Regions from separate parts of the Alkalibacillus flavidus genome, predicted to be linked through region 3. Evidence: riboswitches for the same ligand, from Rfam matches in the RefSeq annotation. Region 3 holds a riboswitch; each other region holds the start of a gene.
The links. A riboswitch is a leader RNA that binds a small molecule or an ion and turns the genes downstream of it on or off. The one in region 3 is predicted to bind thiamine pyrophosphate.

Region 1: another riboswitch for thiamine pyrophosphate. It lies ahead of tenA (thiaminase II); the one in region 3 lies ahead of ABID56_RS07070 (ABC transporter substrate-binding protein).
Region 2: another riboswitch for thiamine pyrophosphate. It lies ahead of ABID56_RS12180 (YkoF family thiamine/hydroxymethylpyrimidine-binding protein); the one in region 3 lies ahead of ABID56_RS07070 (ABC transporter substrate-binding protein).

What each region holds. Positions count from the first base shown of each region.
Region 1 covers NZ_JBEPMX010000003.1:215,851-218,119, forward strand. The annotation lists gene thiD (bifunctional hydroxymethylpyrimidine kinase/phosphomethylpyrimidine kinase) at 1-543, opposite strand, end outside; gene tenA (thiaminase II) at 540-1,226, opposite strand; TPP riboswitch at 1,264-1,369, opposite strand; TPP riboswitch at 1,625-1,733, opposite strand; gene ABID56_RS05000 (hypothetical protein) at 1,867-2,214, opposite strand.
Region 2 covers NZ_JBEPMX010000016.1:18,484-20,752, reverse strand. The annotation lists gene ABID56_RS12190 (aldehyde dehydrogenase family protein) at 1-102, opposite strand, end outside; gene ABID56_RS12185 (HD domain-containing protein) at 157-858, opposite strand; TPP riboswitch at 919-1,021, shown strand; gene ABID56_RS12180 (YkoF family thiamine/hydroxymethylpyrimidine-binding protein) at 1,116-1,706, shown strand; gene ABID56_RS12175 (ECF transporter S component) at 1,717-2,269, shown strand, end outside.
Region 3 covers NZ_JBEPMX010000006.1:66,906-69,174, reverse strand. The annotation lists gene ABID56_RS07080 (ABC transporter permease) at 1-33, opposite strand, end outside; gene ABID56_RS07075 (thiamine-binding protein) at 26-325, opposite strand; gene ABID56_RS07070 (ABC transporter substrate-binding protein) at 329-1,321, opposite strand; TPP riboswitch at 1,420-1,529, opposite strand; gene ABID56_RS07065 (acyl-CoA synthetase) at 1,834-2,269, shown strand, end outside.

The sequences.
Region 1 (2,269 bases), on a different contig from region 3:
TCCATCTAGATGACCTCCTTTAACAAGTGCTCCACCTGCTCCAAATTCTTTTACCAAACGCTGGGCTGCTTCTTCCATGTCACGTTCTGTGCTTATTTCCATCTCTAGTAATGTTTCCGCTTCAGGTATATTCGGTGTGATGACCGTTGCATAAGGAAACAGGTACTCAGATAAAGCAGCCCGTGTCTCTTCTTCCATGAGCGGGTAACCACTGGCAGACACCATAACTGGATCACAGACATAAGGAATATTCTGACGTGCGATCCATGTCCCTATCATTTTTGCCGTCTCTAACGTCGCTATCATTCCAGTTTTGATGACATCGACAGGCAAATCTTCTTCAATGGCCGTAAGTTGTGTTTCAATAAAGAACGCTGGAACATGATGAACACCTTGAACGCCTGTCGTATTCTGGGCTGTTAGCGAGGTGAGCACAGACATGCCATACACTTCCCATTCTTCAAATGTTTTGAGATCTGCCTGTATACCAGCTCCTCCTCCAGAATCAGAACCAGCAATCGTAAGGGCTGTAAAAGGCTTCATTTCAGCACCCCCTCTCCAACCGGCCAACCTTCGATCGTATAAGACATCTCCCAGAAAGCATATTCCAGCTGACAACTCTTTCTAAAAGCATCTTTCATAAGCTTGCGATCCTCAGAAGAGGCTGCTTCAGCTTCTTCATTTAGACGCTTCAACAAGTAGTCAGTCGTGTAAGTAATCGAATCATCAGCATAAAATTCAATCCATTCATAAAAAGGATGATCAGGCTCCGGAGAGAATTCTTTCTTCAGTTCCTGGCCGATTTCCTGATACGTCCACGGACATGGTAGCATGGCTGCGATTGTTTTACCGAGAAGCCCTTCCGTCGCGACACTTTTCATATGTGTACGGTAATGGTCAGCCGTAGGCGGTAGCGGGAAGCCTTGAAGTTCTTCGTATGGCACACCAATATAGTTACACAAGTTATGGTGTGGATGGATCTCATCTCCAAGTACAAAAGCGATTTGTGCCTGGAAAAAAGCAATATCCTCGCGTTTTTTCGATTGAGATACCGCCGTTCCATATAGCTGCATGAACGTATTCAAATATTCATAGTCCGCCTTCACATAATGAGCAACTGCTTCGTCTGGTAACTCGCCTTCTCCAAGTCCACGAACAAACGGATGATCAAAAATCGCCTGAAATATATCATCGTTTTCTCTTCTCAATTCTTCTGTAAAAGTCATAAAAAATAGCCTCCTTGTTTTGTATACAGGAAACCACTCGAAATTTTGAGTGCTTCCCTTCGTCGGTATGACCCGAATCAGGTTCAAAGGGACTAAGGCTTTGCCTTATCTCAGCGATGATATTCGCGCCCCTAGCAACGTTTTATACATTTATGACAACGGTTGGTCACTTCAATTACCATTATCTTTAACATCCAAGTGAAATGGTAATAATTCAGTTTATAGCATGCTTTAAAAAAGTAAGATTCACCCTTACCAAACAAGCAACTATATTCTAAGTCTTCTCAAAGCTAACAAATCAACCATGGTCATCATCTATTCCCCCTCCTCTTCTCATGAATAATGGGAAAATGAAAACAAAAAACCGGATCCCTTAATAAATGGGACCCGGTTTGTCAATTTTATGTTGACTACTTCCCCACGCTGGCATCACCCAGATCAGGTCCCAAGAGTCGGAAAGTAAAGCTTTCCTCTCAGCCCGTTTAACAGGCACCCCTAGTAGTTGAACTTCATTATTCACTTGGATAATAATAGTGTAACAAAGTTCAGAAAGTTATGCATCTTTTGTAAGAGAAATATTTTCTATATTACACTCAGCTTGCTCGTCATTGCAATGCTGGAATCTGAAATTTCTAAAAATCTATCTAATAATATTAAATAGATTCGTAGATAAAACCTTCTTACTTTCTTTATCAAATCCATATCCTTGAACACTTGTGATTAAATCATGTTCAGTTGTAAAGCTAGAGCACGCTATAATATGGTCTTGACCTCCGTTAGGTTCTTCCGTTAATTCATATTCAAAGGGATAAGGGTCTTCCTGCTCAAAAAGTTCAAGAAAATCCTCCCACTCTTCATTTTCAGCGCCAACGACCCTCCAGTAATGCAGTTGATGTGAATTGGAGTTGCAAAATTTAATTAATAATTCAATCGAATAAATGGCCAAATCTTTACCTAATTGATTAATGTGAAGACGATCTGAGAACATACCTAAAACAACCACTTGTCGTTTGAATCTTTACTCTCCCATTTCATTTCAAAAT
Region 2 (2,269 bases), on a different contig from region 3:
TTCTTCTTTCGTATGAGGGTTCATTAACGCATACGTTTCGGTTGCGTTTTTCGTTAATTCATCAAGATAGGGTTGATACTGCAACATCATATCACCTTCCATAGTTTATTACGTCTCCCTTTACTATTCCACAAAATTTCATAAACGTAACACCCTTTAAGCAAATCCATCCCATTCAGCAAAAAATTGTTGCAAATATTGCTCCATAAATTGGTGACGTTCGCAGGCGATCCGATAACCTTCTTCCGTATTCATCTTATCTTTCAATGTTAATAATTTTTCATAAAAATGATTGATGGCAGAACTGTCGCCACGACGATATTGGTCTGGTGTCATGGATTCGCGCGGGAATAAATTCGGATCATGAATGGGACTTCCTTTTGACCCTGAATAAGTAAAACAACGTGCAATCCCGACTGCCCCAATCGCATCGAGCCGGTCAGCATCTTGAACGACCTCCGCTTCAAGACTCGGTAAGGCCTCAAAACCGTGTTTAAACGAAATGGTATCGATAATAGCGAGAATCTGATCTATGTGATATTGCGACACACCTTGATTCTCGAGCCACGATTCAAGATTCGCCCGTTCAAGATCAGGGTCAACCACAACTTTATCATCTATGACATCATGTAGAAGGGCTCCCATCGTCACAACCCACGCATCAACTGTTTCCGTTTTCGAGATGTGTTGAGCATTGTGAACAACGCGTACAATATGCCACCAGTCATGACCCGATCCTTCTGATTCAAGTTTTTCTTTCACCATCTGTTCCGTTCGTCTAATTATCTCTTTTTCATCTTCCATGACTGTGATGCCACCTTTTTTCATAAACTCTCGACAAATTCCGTCACCTTTCACCGTTTACAAATCCTAATCCTTTTATTATGATGTAAGTATAACAAAACTGCATACGTGATGAACATGCACTAGGGGAGCTACGTCGTGTGGCTGAGAAGGAATGTCCTGACCCTCAAGACCCGAACTAGATAATACTAGCGTGGGGAAGTGCAGTGAGGCTTGAACAACTGTAAGCACGACCACACTAAGGCTGAACTGCATTCCCACGGGATGCAGTTTTTTTGTTATGACACTACATTTTAAGGAGGCGATTCGTCATGACGAATCAACAGTGTGGAACTAGTCGCATCGCAGGTGTTCAGTTTACACTCTTTCCGATGAGCGACAACTTTGTGGACATTATTTTGTCTGCATTAGATGAGGTCGACCATTCGAGTGTGTGGAAGGAAACAGATGATGTCACAACGTGTATGAGAGGTAAAATCGTGCATATTTTTGATATCACGAAAGCGATCTTCTTACACGCTGCTAAAACAGGTGAACACGTCGCGATGAGTGGTACCTTTTCAGTCGGTTGCCCAGGTGATAACGAAGCGGACGTGTATATGGCAGAAAGTGACGAGCCGGTCAACGCGCCTAACTTAAGTGCCAACGAACAACAAGCTGGGTGTAAATTTGCCATTCACCCTCTTGGTCGCGACGATTATATGGACAAAATTTACGAACAAATCGACTTATCAAAAGCGCGCGGCGTTGATGTCAGTCCGTCCCATTATATGACGCGTTTAGACGGCGATGTTGCATCGATCTTTGATGCTATGGAAGAAGCTTTCGAAGCTGTGCAGCAAGAGGTATCGCATACGACAATGACCTTTACGATTTCGGCGAATAGCCCGTCTAATCGATAGGAGGATAACCATGACAAAACAATGGAAGTTAAAAGAAATTGTCTTAATGTCCATTTTGGGTGTGGCATTTGCGGTTATTTATTTATTAGCGTTCGGTTTAGGTCAGGGACTCGTCGGGTTGTTAACACCTTTTGGGATCGGGCCATTAGGATATGAGTTTATTTATGGCATTTGGTTTATCGTGTCAATCATCGCAGCCTATATTATCCGTAAGCCTGGTGCTGCATTCACGTCGGAGTTAATCGCTGGTACTGTTGAAGTCTTGATCGGCAGTCCGGCTGGCCCTCAATTAATCATGAGCGCTGCTGTCCAAGGCTTAGGTGCAGAAACGGCTTTTGCCCTTACAAAATGGCAAGATTATCGTACTCGCATCTTAGTGTTAGCTGGTGTTATGACAGCCATCTTTAGTTTTGCGTGGCATTTTTACTCTGCCGGATTTTATGCCTACGAATACTGGTTAGTTGCTATTATGTTAGTCACAAGAATCATCAGTAGCATTCTAATCACAGGGCTTCTCGGTAAATGGCTAAGTGATCAATTAGCTAAAACAGGTGTACTAAGAG
Region 3 (2,269 bases):
CGGCCGCCACCCTTGTATGATTAGGTTACGCATCGCGATGCTTCTCCGTTAACGCATCCATTGACGCCCCTTCTGGATAATGCGCAATTTTCACCTGGGCGATCACGTTCGGACAGCCGATGTCGATCATTTTTCGGTTAATTTGTTCGACAATGGCAAGTAATTCAGACAGTTCGCCTTCCATCGTCGTCTCAAGCGGCCCGACTTCGTATTTGACGCCCGATGAAGCGATGACGTGAATCGCTTCATCGACGTATGGAATGACGTCGTCGTTTGGCCCGGGTGTTTTCGGGATGACTTGAATGCTTAATAATGTATTAGCCATGTGTTACTCCTCCTTGGGTAAAAAGTCGTTCGTAAAGGCTGATTCTGCGTCAAATTCGCCTTCAAGAAGGTCGTGTTCGTTCATCCATTCGGCGTAATTTTCCCAGACGTCCAGTTTTTGATGACCCCATTGTGGTGCGTCATCTTGATAGCGCGGCGATAACCATTTTTGGCTTTCGCGCACGAGTTCTTCGTCTAAATCAGGTTCGGCTTCGATTAATATATCCGCTGCTTGTTCAGGGTTGTCGATCGCAAATTGATAGCCTTCTGACGCTGCTGCGACGAAGCTTTCGACGACTTCAGGTTGTTCATCAATCATCGTTTCGTTTGTCGCGAGTACTGGTGTGTAGTAATCTAGTTTGTCACTATATTCAGTTAAATAAATCATGTTCAGATCAGTGCCACGAAGTTCAGCTTCAATGCCATCCCAACCGTAATAAATCCAGCCGAAATCGATGTCTTGGCGCTCAACGGCTGTAAAAAAGTCTGTGTCTCCCATATTGACGATATCGACTTTTTCAACGTCGGCATTTTCCTGTTGCATCACAGATGAAATGACCGCTTTTTCGAGTGGGGCACCCCATCCGCCGTACGTTTTACCTTCAAAATCTTCAGGAGATGTTATGCCTTTTTCTTCTAAAGAAGCGAAACCTGATGTATTGTGCTGAATGACCGCTGCGATGGAAACGACCGGCACGTCTTGGGCGCGTGCTTCCGTAATGCTTTCTTGAAAACTGACCCCAAAATCGGCCTGGCCTGATGCGATGAGCTGATCGGCTGACGATTCACCTGGAAGCATTATCTCAACATTTAAACCGTGTTCTTCAAAATACCCTTCCGCTTGTGCGACATATAGGCCAGTATGATTTGTGTTAGGCGTCCAATCGAGGACGACTTTCACGCTTTCGTTGTCACTGTTTTCTGTGTTGTCTTCACTTTCCCCGCCGCATGCGACGAGTAACAAACTTACTACCATGATCAAAATCCATTTTTTCATCTTAGAAAAACCTCCCCAAATTGTGTTTAGCCATAAGTTGGAGGTATTAAAAAAGCCCTAGGAATAGTTCGCCTAGGGCACACAAACGTTGATTAATTACGTCGAGTCGATGTGTTCCCTACGCTGGTCTTAGCCAGTTCAGGTTCTAAGAGTCAGTATCTTACGGATACAATCTCAACCAGCAACACTGGTCCCCCTACAACTTATGTCTATTTTGATTTTTATTCCATTTCAGTGTGCCACAATCTTGTAACAATTGCAACGATTACTTCGTATTTGTTTATCACGTGATCCGCACGACCGATTGATACGGCGATTTTCAGGAGGGATACGGCGATTTTTTCAGATTATACGGCGATTTTACGAAAATATACGGCGAAATCTCGGGATTTTTCGGCGATTTTCCGAAAAAGCATCTTCACTTGAATTGGGCCATATACTATTTTATAATAATAATTAGAATTTTCAGATTTGTAAGTCATCAGAACAAATTTGGGGGAGTGTTTCACGTGATGTCGAACGATTTGAATCAAATGTTGGAACGTACGAGACGAAACACATTAGGTGACTTATTGTTACGGACGCGCGAGCGGATGCCGGACAAGTTTGCGCTAGCGTATGAAGGACGGCGTGTTACGTATGCTGAGTTGGACGATTTAGTGAATCAAACAGCGCATGCGTTTCGCGAGCAAGGCATGGTGAAAGGCGATATGATTACGGTGATGTCGAAAAACAGTCTCGATTTCGTCGTGTTAAAATTTGCGCTCGCACGACTTGGAGCTGTGATGATTCCAATCAACTATATGTTGTCACACGATGATGTGGCGTATATTTTAGAACATTCGCAAGCAACGGGGCTGGTGGCGTCAACCGATTTTGCGCCTGTATTGGAAGAAGCGGTGAAACGAGATTCAATCCATTTTAAGTTTGTCATGGATTTAGCTGATG